Regions from separate parts of the Halomonas sp. 72 genome, predicted to be linked through region 2. Evidence: predicted binding sites of a transcription regulator. Region 2 holds the regulator's gene; each other region holds the start of a gene.

Region 1 (4,787 bases), on a different contig from region 2:
TACAACAGTAAGGGCAACGGAAAGCGTAATGATGCGAGTCAATTTTTGCATTTGGACCTGTTCTTCACTATCGTGGTTTCGGTCGATCATACCCGACCTAACCTGTTACTGCGAAGAGCAACCATGGCCGATCAGAACCATGAACTGCGCAAAGCCGGGCTGAAAGTGACCCTGCCGCGCGTCAAGATCCTTCAGATTCTCGAAAATGCTTCGGGTCAACACCACCTTAGCGCAGAAGAAGTGTATAAAACACTGATTGATGCGGGCGAGGATGTTGGCTTGGCAACCGTTTACCGCGTGCTGACGCAATTTGAATCAGCAGGTTTGGTAATTCGTCATAATTTTGACGGTGGCCACGCAGTCTTTGAGATGACGCAAGAAGATCATCACGACCATATGGTGTGTTTAGAAAGTGGTGAAATCATCGAGTTTCTTGATGACATCATTGAACGACGCCAGCAAGAAATTGCAGAAGAGCACGGCTACGAGCTTGTCGATCACGCTCTGGTACTCTACGTACGCCCTCGCGGGTCGGACGTAACGCGCCAGGTTAACGTGCCGATCAATAAAAAATAGGGTTTCCCGCAAAACCTGTTTTGGCCGTGATGCAAACCCTCATGCCGCTCCTTGTTACTACAGGGAGCAGCATGGGGGTATTTTGCGTGGTAGCCGTTAATTAGATAGTGATTTGAGAAAGCTCTTAATGAGGCGGGCGCTGGCTGGCATGCAGCATTTCCTGGGCATGAGCCAGTGTTTGGTCAGAGAGCGTCACTCCGCCTAGCATGCGTGCAAGCTCGCTGATGCGGCCTCGCTCGTCCAGCAAGGCCATATAGGTACGCGTAGTATCCCGCTTGGCACGCTTTTCAATATGCAGGTGCTGATGCGCCTGCGCGGCCACCTGGGGCAGGTGCGTCACGGTCATTACCTGGCCGTTCTCACCTAGCTTGCGCAGTAACTGGCCGACAATTTCCGCCGTGGCGCCTGAAATACCCACATCCACCTCGTCAAACACCAGGCTTGGAATCGTCGAGTGCGAGGCGGCCACCACCTGAATCGCCAAGCTGATACGCGAAAGCTCACCCCCAGAGGCAACTTTGGCGAGCGGGCGAGCAGGCTGGCCTGGGTTGGCGCTGATCAAAAACTGTACGCTATCCAGCCCTTCAGGCGTAGGCGTTTCACGCGAAGCAACGGCCACTTCAAAGCGCGCCTTACCCATGGCCAAAAAGGCCAACTGCTGCTGAACTTCTTTGCCCAGCCGCAGGGCAGCTTTTTGACGTGTATCGCTGATTTTCTTGGCTTCGCTGCGGTAGCGCTCACGATACTCGGCGACCTGTCCACTCAGCGCTTCAAGGTCCTCATCGCTGGCTTCCAACTGAGCCACTTCACGTTGAAGGGTGCTATGCAGGGCGTAAATTTCTTCAGGGGCGACGTGATGCTTGCGCGCAATGCGGTGTATATCCGTCAAACGCTCTTCCACCCACATCAGGCGCTCTGGGTCGAGCTCGGTGCTGCTGGCAAAGCGCTGCAACTCGCTTGAGGCCTCTTCCACCTGAATGCGCGCATCGCTGAGCATGGCGAGCGTATTGGCAAGTGTGCCCTTATCGCTGCCCGGTAGGGCGCTTAAGTGTGCATAAGCTTGATTAAGAAGCGACAGCGCGCCGCCGTCATCGCTGGCGCAGCAGTCGGCAGCCAACTGGGTTTCACGCAGCGTCTCTTCGGCATGCGCAAGGGTCAGTTGCTCCTCTTCAAGCGTCTGTAGTTCGCCTTCGCCCAGGTCCAACTGGTCCAGCTCTTCAACCTGGTAGCGCAGCAGTTGGCGCTTGGCTTCTACTTCACTGCCTTCTTCACTGAGCTTTTTAAGCCGTCGGCGCGCATTGCGCCATTCGTGGAAGGTTTCTGCCAGTTGCTGGCGAGCCTCCCGTAGCCCGGCATAGTCATCCAGCAGGGCCAGGTGCACCTCTTCACGCATTAACGCTTGATGGGCATGCTGGCCATGAATTTGAATGAGCTGCTCGCCAAGCGATTTTAAGTCCGAAATGGTCGCTGGTTGGCCGTTAATCCACGCTTTTGAACGTCCACTGGCGGTCACTACACGGCGCAGTAGGCATTCGTCGGTGGGGAGCTCGCGGGCCGTTAGCCACTCGACGGCGGCGGGCAGGTGTTGAATGTCGAAACGCGCCGATAGGTCGGTGCGCTCGCAGCCGTGGCGCACGCTGCCAGCATCGGCACGCTCACCCAGGCACAGGCCCAGTGCGCCTAGGAGAATGGATTTGCCTGCACCTGTTTCCCCCGTAATGGCCGTCATGCCGTGGGTCAGGTCAAGCTCAAGGCGGTCGACAATGGCGTAATCTTGAATCGCTAGCTGAGTAAGCATGATGCCTCCTGAGGCGGTGCGACACAGAAGCTGGATACTTATCCAATAAATGTTGTTTTATACAGTAGTCGATAACTGACTTCAATGCTCCTCTTGAGATGGCTTTTATGGCCCCCATATAGCCTCTATACGTGTTTAAGGCTGTTTTAAAACTGATTTATTGATTACTTTTTATGAGCAGTGTTGGGCAGAAAAAGCCCGAACCCTTTTGAGGAGCATGGCATGGCAAAAGAACCGCAAACTCCATTAGATGACGAACTCGCTCGCCAACAGCGTGAGGCCGATATGGACCAGGAGTCTGAAGAGCGCTTGATTGATGGGGAACTGGAAGGCCTGATTAACGACGAGGCGCCGCTTGAAGGCAGCTTCGCCGACCCGGAGGCCGATGTACTCGCCGCTCAGGTAAATGAGCTGGAGCAAAACCTGGCAGAAGCCAAGGACCAGGCGTTGCGCGCCGCCGCTGAAGCGCAGAATGTTCGCCGCCGTGCCGAACAGGAAGCAGACAAGGCGCGTAAGTTTGCCTTGGAAAAATTTGTAAAAGAGCTGCTGCCGGTGGTGGATAGCCTGGAAAAAGCGCTTGAATCCATGCAGGACGACGCCTCTGAGGCGCACCGCGAGGGCGTTTCCATGACGCTCAACATGCAGCTAGGGGTGCTCAATAAGTTTGGTGTTGAAAGCGTTGAGCCCCAAGGTGAGCCCTTTGACCCCCAAGTGCACGAAGCCATGGCGATGGTGCCGAACCCCGAACTTGAGCCCAACACCGTAATGGAAGTGATGCAGAAAGGTTACTTGCTCAATGGTCGTTTGGTTCGTCCTGCGATGGTCGTGGTCAGTCAGAAGGCAAATTAAGCCGATTTAGTGACGTAAAGCGTAAAAAAGCCCTTGAAAAGTCACTGGCGGCCCCCAGATAAAGGTCAACCCCGCGGGGAAATCCCGCACACGTTTTAAGTATTGAGACAACTGAATTCGAGGTTTTTGCTATGGGACGCATTATTGGTATTGACCTGGGTACTACCAACTCTTGTGTGGCAGTACTTGATGGCGACAGTGCTAAAGTTATCGAGAATGCTGAAGGTGGCCGTACCACGCCTTCGATCATCGCTTACACCGATGACGGCGAAACTCTGGTAGGCCAGGCCGCCAAGCGCCAAGCCGTTACCAACCCGGAAAACACGCTTTACGCCATCAAGCGTCTGATCGGCCGTCGCTTTAAAGACGACGTTGTTCAGAAAGACATCAAGATGGTGCCCTACAAAATCGCTGAAGCAGACAACGGCGATGCGTGGGTAGAAGTAAAAGGTAAAAAAATGGCGCCGCCGCAAGTAAGTGCGGAAGTGCTGAAGAAAATGAAGAAAACCGCCGAAGATTACCTCGGCGAAGCGGTAACGGAAGCGGTTATCACCGTACCGGCTTACTTCAACGACAGCCAGCGTCAGGCCACTAAAGATGCAGGCCGCATCGCGGGTCTGGACGTTAAGCGTATTATCAACGAGCCGACCGCAGCCGCACTCGCCTACGGTATGGACAAGTCACGCGGTGATAAAACCATCGCCGTTTATGACTTGGGTGGCGGTACGTTCGATATCTCGATCATCGAAATTGCCGACGTTGAAGGCGAAACCCAGTTTGAAGTACTCGCCACCAATGGCGACACCTTCCTGGGCGGTGAAGATTTCGACTTGGCGCTGATCAACTACCTGGTCGACCAGTTCAAGTCTGACAGCGGTATTGATCTGTCGGGTGACAACCTGGCCATGCAGCGTCTGAAAGAAGCCGCTGAAAAAGCCAAAATTGAACTTTCAAGCGCCCAGCAGACCGACGTTAACCTACCCTACATCACGGCTGACAACACTGGCCCGAAACACCTTAACGTTAAGGTGACTCGTGCCAAGCTGGAATCGCTGGTAGAAGAGCTGGTTCAGCGTTCACTTGAGCCCTGCAAAATGGCGCTGAAAGATGCGGGTCTGTCTGCGTCTGAAATCGACGAAGTGATCCTGGTCGGTGGCCAGACACGTATGCCGATGGTGCAGCAGAAAGCCGCTGATTTCTTCGGTAAAGAAGCGCGTAAAGACGTTAACCCTGACGAAGCGGTTGCCGTAGGTGCAGCGATTCAAGGTGGCGTTCTGGGCGGCGACGTGAAAGACGTACTGCTGCTGGACGTTACCCCGCTGACTCTGGGTATCGAAACGATGGGTGGCGTGATGACGCCGTTGATCGACAAGAACACCACCATCCCGACGAAGAAGACGCAAACCTTCTCCACGGCGGATGACAACCAGACGGCCGTGACCATTCACGTCGTTCAGGGTGAGCGTAAGCAAGTGACGCAGAACAAGTCGCTCGGTCGTTTCGACTTGTCTGATATTCCGCCTGCGCCGCGCGGTGTTCCGCAGATCGAAGTGGCGTTTGACCT
Region 2 (4,787 bases):
CTAAAGGTGCGCTGATGCCCAAGGAGTCTGCAATCGCTTGGTGGGCCTGCTGGTGGCGCGCTTCGCCGTGCACGGGGATCAAATATTTGGGCCTGATCCACTGGTAGAATGTGATGAGTTCTTCTTGCGCAGGGTGGCCTGTGGCGTGCAGCTCTGGATGATTAACCTCATCAAAGATCGTGACCCCAAGTTGGACCAAGCGTTTTTTGAGCTGCTCAATGGGGCGTTCATTGCCGGGGATAGCTTTGGCAGAGAAAATGACGTTATCGCTAGGCTCAAGGTCAATAAACGGGTGGCGCCCTTGGGCGAGTCGTTGCAGTGCTGCACGAGGCTCACCCTGGCTACCGGTGGCGATAATCACCACTTCATCGGGGGGCAAATAGCCCAAATCATGAGGGGGTACAAGCGCTGGGAAGTCATCCATGTAGCCAAGTCCGCGTGCAATGCTCACCATGCGCTCCATGGATCGCCCCATCAAACTGACCCGACGGCCGCATTGATGAGCCGCCCGGCCAATGGCCAGTACGCGTGCCAGGTTGCTTGCAAAACAGGAGACCACGACGCGGCCCTTGCATTCCTTCAGGCTTTTAGCCAGCGCTTTAGCCACATCGCCTTCACTGCTGGAGTGGCCAGGCAGAGGGGCATTGGTTGAATCACCTACTACTAAATCAATCGGGGCAAGCGCTCGAAAGTGCGCCGCGTTAATGGGCGTGCCAATCAGCGGCTCTGGGTCCAGCTTCCAATCCCCTGTGTGCATTATGCGGTAATCGCCCATCACGATGACCAGCGCGCAGCTTTCAGGGATCGAATGAGTAACCGGCAAATAGCGCACCGAAAAGGGCGCCGTTTCCATTGCTTCGCCCGGCTCGATAATCTTAATCGCGGCGCTACTTAGCTGGTGTTCAGCGAATTTTGCACGTAAGAGACCTGCCGCAAGTGGGGTGGCATAGATAGGGCAGTTCCACTTGGGCCATAACCAGGCAACCGCGCCAATGTGATCTTCATGCCCATGCGTTATAAATAACGCTTGGGGCGTTATGTTCAGTGCCTCGGCGGTGCCCAGGTTAGGTACTTGAAGGGGCGAGTTAGGCAAATCCTGGCGAATCATCATGCCGCAGTCGACCGCGATCCAGTGATCGTCGTATCCATACAGCGTTAGATTCATGCCGATTTCACCACACCCACCCAGCGGCAGTAGGCGCAGAGGTGGGCGGCGGCGAGGACGAAGTTGAACGCGTGGTGGATGCATCGGTTATGAAAAGCCTAAAAAGTAATGCCTTAACTATACGGGAAGGCAGGGGCGGCTAACAATGACCCCCGACATTAGATAACGGTGCTTCGTTAATAGGGTTCCGGTACACTAGGCAGCCGTTATTTACGGCGTCGCTATTTAGCCGCTGTTTGCGGCGCCGTTGCACTATGCCAATAGACGATGCCAATAGTGGTTTGTCATTTGTATTTCGTAGGTCGTCAAGAGTACTTCACATGTCTCATTATTACCGTTTAGTCGTTTCCTGCCCCGATCAGGTGGGTATTGTTGCCCGTGTGTCTGGATTTATTGCTCAACAAGGCGGCTCTATCACCGAGGCCAGTCAGCATTCTGACTTGCAAACGGGCCGCTTTTTTATGCGTTATGAGATATTGGCCGATTCGCTTGGCATGTCCGTTGAAACATTACGCAGCGCCTTTGAGCCAATTGCTCAAGAGTTTTCCATGCAGTGGGCGCTAATGGATACTCAAAAGCGTCGGCGCGTCATCCTCATGGTCTCCCGTGAGTCTCACTGCCTGGTGGATTTACTTTACCGTTGGCAGGCAGGTGAGCTGGATTGTGATATCGCCGGTGTGATTTCTAATCACGAAGACATGCGCTCAATCGCTGAGTGGTACGGTATTCCTTATCACCATGTGCCGGTGGACCCGAATAATAAGGAAGAGTCGTTTACTCAGGTGCAGGAGCTTATTGATAACGCGCGAGCGGACTGTATTGTATTGGCGCGCTATATGCAGATTCTGCCCCCGTCGTTGTGTGAGCGCTATGCTGGGCAGGTGATTAATATTCACCACAGCTTCTTGCCTTCATTTGCCGGCGCCAAGCCTTACCATCAGGCTTATGAGCGCGGCGTAAAGCTAATTGGCGCGACGTGCCACTACGTGACGGAGGAGTTGGATGCCGGGCCGATTATTGAGCAGGACATTCATCGTGTGAGCCATTGCCATACGCCAACTGACCTGGTTCGCTTTGGGCGCGATGTAGAAAAAGCCGTATTGGCGCGAGGCCTGCGCTGGCATATGGAGGACCGCGTTTTGATCCACGGCAATAAGACCGTTGTCTTTAGCTAAGCGTTTTAAAAACTGTTTAAGCTGAACCAGTAACAAAACAAGGGGGTGGTCATGAAAATGGCCACCCCCTTGATGCTTTTAAAATCCGATTTTACGCAAACGGCTTATTAGCCTAGCGCTTGGCCATTACCGCCACGGATGACGCCTACACCTACGCCTTCAATATCCAGGGATTGGGTTCGCAGGTCGATTTCAATCGGTGCAAAATCAGCGTTTTCCGCAATCAGCATGACCTGATGCCCTTGGCGTTGAAAGCGTTTTACGGTGACTTCATCTTCCAGCCGCGCAACGACGATTTGCCCGTCACGTACACGATCAGTGCGGTGCACCGCCAGTAAATCGCCTTCCAGGATGCCCACATCCTTCATGGATAAACCGCGTACTCGCAGGAGGTAGTCGGCTTTAGGGGTGAAATATTCCGCGGGTAGCGGGCAGTAACGGTCAATATGCTCCGCTGCAAGGATCGGGCTGCCAGCGGCCACTTCACCAATAACTGGCAAGCCCATCGGCGGAAGATCATTGCTGTTGGCTGCAACGGTGGCGGGTAATTCGCTAACGTCCTGAGCTTCCTGGTTGGGGAGGCGAATCCCCCGCGACGTATTGCGAATAATCCGGATAACGCCTTTACGCTCAAGAGCACGTAAATGCTCTTCAGCGGCATTGGGGGATTTAAAGCCCAAGGCCTTGGCAATTTCGGCGCGGGTGGGAGGGTAGCCGAATTCACCCATGGTTTTTACTATAAAATCAAAAACATGTTGCTGACGTGCTGTGAGTGGCCGCGACATACCAAACTCCATAAACAATAAAAGACAGTCGGTATCTGTCTGCTTGATCAGTATGTGTTTAAGTATACAGTATGTTGCTCTATCCAGTACATGGTTAAAAAAGCAGCTTGTTAAAACACTGTCTGTGAGCGGTAAGACGTTTGAATTAACGCTAATGTGCAGGGTAGCCAATTAAAAAAATCGGTGAATAAGGGTGATTGAGCCTGATTAAGATATGACTTACTATTCTGGCATGTTTTAAACACTCGTTTCTCCGGAGGCCATAATGGCACAATCTGACACGGTGTCACGCATTCTGGATACCGCTGAGGTGCTGTTTGCAGAGCGTGGCTTTGCTGAAACGTCACTGCGTAACATTACCAGTAAAGCGCGAGTAAACCTGGCGGCTGTTAATTATCATTTTGGTTCCAAGAAAGCCCTTATCCAAGCCGTATTCTCGCGCTATCTAGACCCGTTTACTCAGCGTTTTCATGGTGCGCTCGATGAGCTTGAAGCCCACTACGCCGATCGTGCCATCCCCCTGGAAGAGCTGCTTGAAACAATGGCCACCACGGTGCTGGCAGTGCCTGCTGAACGGGATAGTTTGAAAGTCTTCATGCGCTTATTGGGATTAGCCTATAGCCAAGCGCAGGGGCATTTACGGCGCCATATTCAAGAGCAATATGGGGATGTGTTTACCCGCTTTACCGGGCTTGTGCGTAAGGCGACCCCTGATTTACCCGATGCCGAGCGTTTTTGGCGGCTGCACTTTATGTTGGGTACGGTCATTTTCACCTTGTCGGGGCTGGATGCGCTACGTGATATCGCCTCCAAGGATTATCAGGAGCAGGTGACTGTGCGTGATTTAGTGCGACGCTTGCGCCCTGTGGTCGTTGCCGCCATGAATGCTCCACTGCCGCAAGAGGTTGAAGGAGCGCAGCATGCGAACGCCCCTGTTAGCTGAGTTGCCACCTAAAAAAGGCGGCTGGATCGAAATTGATACCGGCGCACAAATCCTGCGCTGGTGGCAGGGTCAAACACCAGACTTTGAGTGCGCTATCTCTACTGGAGGCGCTGGCGTTGGCCAGCAAGAAGGAAGTGGCCAAACGCCGCATGGCTGGCACTATGTTCGCGCGGCAATTGGCCATGAACAGCCGGTCAATGCGGTATTTAGAGGCAGGCGTTTTACCGGTGAAATTTTCTCAAGTGACTTGGCCGACGCTCATCCGACACGTGACTGGATTTTGACGCGTATTTTATGGCTGTGTGGGTTAGAGCGAGGATTTAACCGTGCAGGCACGGTTGACTCTCAGCGCCGCTATATTTATGTACACGGAACGCCGCCCGATCAACCGATGGGCAAACCTGCTTCACATGGCTGTGTTCGTATGCGCAACGAGGACCTGCTTTATATCTTTGAGCGCGCCGTGCCTGGAACGCCTGTTTGGCTACATGGCAGCCATCTGTAATGGCCTTACGCAGAGGCTTTTTTGACTCTGTGCGTTGATCGTCTAAAATCATCGGCCCTTTTGTTGGATCCCTGCTAATGACTCAACCTATTGGCCCGGTCATGCTCGACCTGGAAGGGCCTGAATTATCCAATGCTGAAAAGCGCTTGCTGCTTGAACCTGCTGTCGGTGGCGTGATTTTGTTTGCCCGTAATGTGGAAGACGCCTACCAGGT
Region 3 (4,787 bases), on a different contig from region 2:
TCAGTCGCCACCGTCGTCACCGGAATAGGCAAATCCTCAATGAGCACATCGCCTACCAACGCCTCCAACTTACTCATCACCTTATTGGCACGCATGGCACCCATCGGGCTCCAGGTCACATCCACCAGCTTTAGCACATCCAGATAATCGAGATTACAGACCCACTCCCGATACTCGGGCAGTTTGCCAGAAGCGTAGATGCCACCAATCAGGGCGCCCATGGAGCATCCCGCCACTGAAATAATCTCAAAGCCTCGTGCCTCCAGGGCTTCAATGACACCGATATGGGCATAACCGCGCGCCCCGCCACTGCCCAACACCAAAGCCACTTTTTTCCCGCTACCCGCGTGCGTCAGTTGATTCATTGGCTATTCCTATTGCTCTTGAGCCGACCGTATAAGCGTTTTACACGGCTGCCTCCCAGTGAGCGGTGGCGAGTTCCGCCACAGCGGCAACCGCTTTAGATTCCAAATGTAGATGATGCCCACCAGGCAACACATGGCGGGTCAGATCATTAACCGCCAAGCGCGCCTGCTCGGCCCAGGCACGCTTTCCTAAAATACCCTGCTCGCCTTCAATCAGTAGTACCGGCGCCTGAATACACGCTAACAGAGCCAGTACCTGCTCAGGGGTAAAGCGCACCAGAGAGGGTTTTAGCAGTCGACTATCCGTACGCATTTGTAGATAGCCATCGGCAGTTGCTTGCGTATTACGCTCAACCAACGGCATCGCCGTTACGCTATCCAGCGTGGTGACGCCACCGGCTACCCGCGCGGCAACCGCACTTTCGATATCAGCATAGCGTGGTGGGCGGGAAAGCGGGCGACGATGGGCAATAAGCCCTTTGCGCAACTGGCTGGCGGTTTCTTCCGCAGGCGTATTCAATGCCCCCAGCCCGTCAATCAAGGTTAACCGGGCAATACGCTCCGGCATAGCAGCGGCCAATAGGCAGGCAACCGCTGCGCCCATGGAGTGGGCCAGTAAAGAAGCCTGTTCAATACCCAGTGCGTCCAGCGCATCAAGCACGTCGTGGCAGTAATCCCACAACGCATAGTCGCTTCCGAAAGCGGCATGCTGGGAGTGCCCATGGCCGCGAAAATCAATGGCTACCACGCGGATATCCAGCGCATCTGCCAAAAGCGGTGCCAAGCGGCTAAAGCTTGCCGCGTTATCCAGCCAGCCGTGTAGCGCCAGCCAGACAGGTGCATCCACGCGGCCCCAGCCCAGTGCGGCCAAGCGCCCTTGCGCAAGCACCAGCGGCTGCGCGAAGTGTCGAGACGCGGGTTGGAGGGTTGGTTCACACATAGGTTGTTTTCCTGATGAAGCGGCCATCTCGTTGGCAAATAACGCGACGCCTTTAATGTTCCTGAATTCAGCGTTCAGGCAATGTCTGGATGACGGTATCAGTAACAAACGTTACCATGCCAGGCGCAATTCTTCCGTCGCTTTTACCCAACTCTTGCTAATGGTGCTGCCATGAAACCACGCCGCGATACACGCGCCCGTAACCTTGTTTTTTTTATTGCTGTTGTTAGTGCCATCGTCGTGGGGTTGTGGCTAGCGCGCTAGGCTTGCCTAATCGCCGCTCAACGCTTGCAATTTAAACCTCACGAATAAATACTGTATATACATACACATTACATTCAGTGAGGATGCCGACGATGTCGTTGCCTCCATCGACGCTCGTGCCCACCTTGCCGTTAACGTCTCAGCCGTTGCCTTTTTCATCGTTACAAGGCCGTGCGGGCTTTAGCGGCTTTCCATCACCAGCGCAGGATTACGAACCGCGTACGCTCGATCTCAACACGCGGTTAATAAAAAACCCTACCCAGACGTTCTACCTTTCCGCCGCTGGTGACAGTATGGAAGGCTGGGGGATTTTTGATGGCGACCTGCTGGTCGTTGACCGCAGCATTAAGCCTCGGCTAGGGCACATTCTGGTTGCCATGTTTGAAGAGGAAGTGCTGATTAAGCGCTACGCCCTCTACCAAAATACGCCGCATCTCTGCTCCGCGCATCCTCACTACCCGCCGCTTCCTTTGGAAGGCACCGAGTGCCAGCTATGGGGAGTAGTGCGTGCCGTCATTCATGAGTATGTCCGATGATTGGCCTGGTCGATGCCAACAACTTTTACGTCAGTTGTGAGCGTGTGTTTGATCCTGCGCTGGAAGGCAAACCGGTTGGCGTTATGTCGAACAACGACGGCTGTATCATCGCCCGCTCTGCCGAGATGAAAGCCATGGACATCCCCATGGGCATGCCATCGTTTAAGCTCGAAAGCCTGCGTAAGCGTGGTGACATTTACCTCAAGTCATCCAACTATGAGCTGTATGGCGATATGTCGGCCAGGCTGTGCCAGCTACTGCGTGATACCTGCCCAGCCGTGTCGCCGTACTCCATTGATGAAATGTTTATTTACCTAGAGGCGTTCAGCAACCAGCAGTGCCAAACCCTGGGCGAATGGCTGCGTCGGCGGATTCGGCGTCATTTAGGCCTGCCGGTATGCGTCGGGCTGGCCCCTACGCATACGCTGGCGAAGCTTGCCAACCACTTGGCCAAGCAGGCGACTCACTATCAAGGCGTGTGCCTGCTGACGGGAAAAGATGCGGCAACGACCGCCCTGCTTAAACAGACACCGGTGGGCAGCGTATGGGGCGTTGGGCGCCGGATTGCTGAGCGGTTAGCGATCAGTAATATTAATACCGCTTGGGACTTACGTGAGGCTGACCTTCGGCTACTGCGCAAACATTTTTCGGTAGTGCTGGCCCGCACGGCGCTGGAGCTGCGCGGTACGCCCTGCCTGCAGATGAATGCGCTGGATCAACCGCGCCACCGCATTATGACGTCGCGCTCATTCGGCCAATCAACCGGCAGTAAAACAGAAGTACATAACGCGTTACGCCAACATGCCCAGCGCAGCGCCGAAAAACTCCGTCAGCAGCGCAGCCTAACGCGAGCCGTGATGATTTTTTTAAACACCAACCGCCACCGCCGAGACCAACCCCAGTATTCTCCTCACGCCATGGTGCCCCTGCCCTCACCCAGCGATGATACGCGCACAATTCTTGAGGCCGTTCACCAAGGGATTGAACAGGTTTACCGGCCAGGCTACCGGTTTATGAAGGCAGGTGTGATGCTGCTGGATCTGGTTGATGCCGAGCAGCACCAGCTCTCGTTGCTACATCAACCACCGCGGAACCGATACCCTTACTTAATGGCCACCCTGGATAATATCAATCAGCGCATGGGGCAAGGCACCATCAGCTTTGGTATGACGGATGCCGATGCCGCCTGGCAGCTACGCTGCGGGCACCGCTCAGGCCGCTACACCACACGCTGGGATGAGTTGATGAAGGCAGGCACCCATCCTGGTGCTATCAAGCAATCTGCTTTACGCAAGTAACCGCTGCTATCTCAATTACGATCTCAACTACTGTCTCAGCTCCTGTCTCAGCTCCTGTCTCAACTACGATCTCAGGAAGAGACTCAAATCACCTGCCAAACGCCGCTGGATGAGCCGTCACTCATTGCTCAGCAGCAGCGTTGGCTGGAGAGAATCCGTTAGCGTGTCGTTAACGCCTGACGCAGGCGAGGGCTCAACCACTCGCCCAGCGCCATCATGATCAGCAGGATAGCCAACAACCACGGCCAATGAACTGAAAAGGTAACGGTAAACAGCCCTAATGCATCAGCGAAAATAACCAAAATACCCAGCGGGCTGACATAACGCACCATGGCAAGCCATAGCGTATAGGGCAGAGGCGAGAGCCCTAGCTCGTCGCGGAACGTTTCACTCTTCAGGACAAAGCCTGCCAGTATGACGGTGCCTAACCCACCCAACGGCATCATCCAGCGTGAAGTGATGTAGTCCAGCCAGTCAAAGAAGGTCTTGCCTGCCAACGTCCAATCAGCGCCCAGGTTAAAGGAGAGCATGGCAGCGGTACTAATCAGCCAAAGCACAACCCCCGTGCTCCACGCAGCACTGCGGCGTGAGAACCCTTTGTTGTCGCAGAGCCAGGAAACGGTCGCCTCAACCATCGAAATGGACGATGTCAGCGCGGCCATGGAGAGCATGGCGAAAAACAGAATCCCAAACAGCGTACCCAGCGGCATGGCCTGGAACGCCAGCGGCAAGCTCATAAAGATAAGCCCGGGGCCTTCACCTGGGTCCATGCCATTGGCAAAAATTACCGGGAAGATCGCCAGCCCCGCCATCAAGGCAACGGCCGTATCGGCAATGGCGACGCTAATGGTGGTACGCCCAATGGAGGCGCCTTTGGGCAGATAGCTTCCGTAAGTAAGAATGGCACCCGAGGCAAGCGATAAGGTAAAGAACGCATGGCCAAGCGCGGCTAACATCCCTTCACTGGAGAGGCTCCCCGCCTTGAAGGAGAACAAAAAGCGTACCGCATCACCAAAGCCACCGGAAAACACGCCGTACACAATCAGCAGTATCAGCATGATGACCAGGCCTGGCATCATCCAACTGACGTTTTTCTCGATCCCCTCCTGAACGCCTTTGCCCACAATAATCATGGTCACCAGCGTAACAAGCGTGCTCCAGAAGCCCAGGCTGAGCGGGTTGGCGTTGTTTTCCCCAAAAACGGCGGCCATGTCGTCAACGCTGGTGCCCACCAGACCACCGGTTAACATCTTCCACAGATAAGAAAACGACCAGCCTGCCACGACCACGTAGAACGACAGAATCAAAAAGCCGCACAGCATGGCCATCCAGCCAAGCAGCGACCACGCCGATGAGCGACCGGACTCGTTAACCACTCGACGAA

The links. The regulator LexA, encoded in region 2, represses DNA repair genes until DNA is damaged. The targets are predictions, from matches to a motif close to TACTGTNTANNTANACAGTA.
Region 1: recN (DNA repair protein RecN) is a predicted target of LexA. The motif match lies at 2,422-2,441, and genes of this name have one in related genera.
Region 3: ACT3T6_RS12495 (LexA family protein) is a predicted target of LexA. The motif match lies at 1,619-1,638, and genes of this name have one in related genera.

Annotation. Positions count from the first base shown of each region.
Region 1 covers NZ_JBQSYY010000003.1:253,734-258,520, forward strand. Annotated here, with positions in the region: gene ACT3T6_RS05155 (outer membrane protein assembly factor BamE) at 1-51, opposite strand, end outside; gene fur (ferric iron uptake transcriptional regulator) at 124-576, shown strand; gene recN (DNA repair protein RecN) at 701-2,374, opposite strand; gene grpE (nucleotide exchange factor GrpE) at 2,597-3,223, shown strand; gene dnaK (molecular chaperone DnaK) at 3,355-4,787, shown strand, end outside.
Region 2 covers NZ_JBQSYY010000014.1:37,483-42,269, reverse strand. Annotated here, with positions in the region: gene ACT3T6_RS12760 (ribonuclease J) at 1-1,165, opposite strand, end outside; gene purU (formyltetrahydrofolate deformylase) at 1,486-2,340, shown strand; gene lexA (transcriptional repressor LexA) at 2,448-3,125, opposite strand; gene ACT3T6_RS12745 (TetR/AcrR family transcriptional regulator) at 3,391-4,068, shown strand; gene ACT3T6_RS12740 (L,D-transpeptidase) at 4,046-4,573, shown strand; gene nagZ (beta-N-acetylhexosaminidase) at 4,651-4,787, shown strand, end outside.
Region 3 covers NZ_JBQSYY010000013.1:71,617-76,403, forward strand. Annotated here, with positions in the region: gene ACT3T6_RS12485 (patatin-like phospholipase family protein) at 1-365, opposite strand, end outside; gene ACT3T6_RS12490 (alpha/beta fold hydrolase) at 406-1,305, opposite strand; gene ACT3T6_RS12495 (LexA family protein) at 1,662-2,105, shown strand; gene ACT3T6_RS12500 (Y-family DNA polymerase) at 2,102-3,403, shown strand; gene ACT3T6_RS12505 (sodium-dependent transporter) at 3,562-4,787, opposite strand, start outside.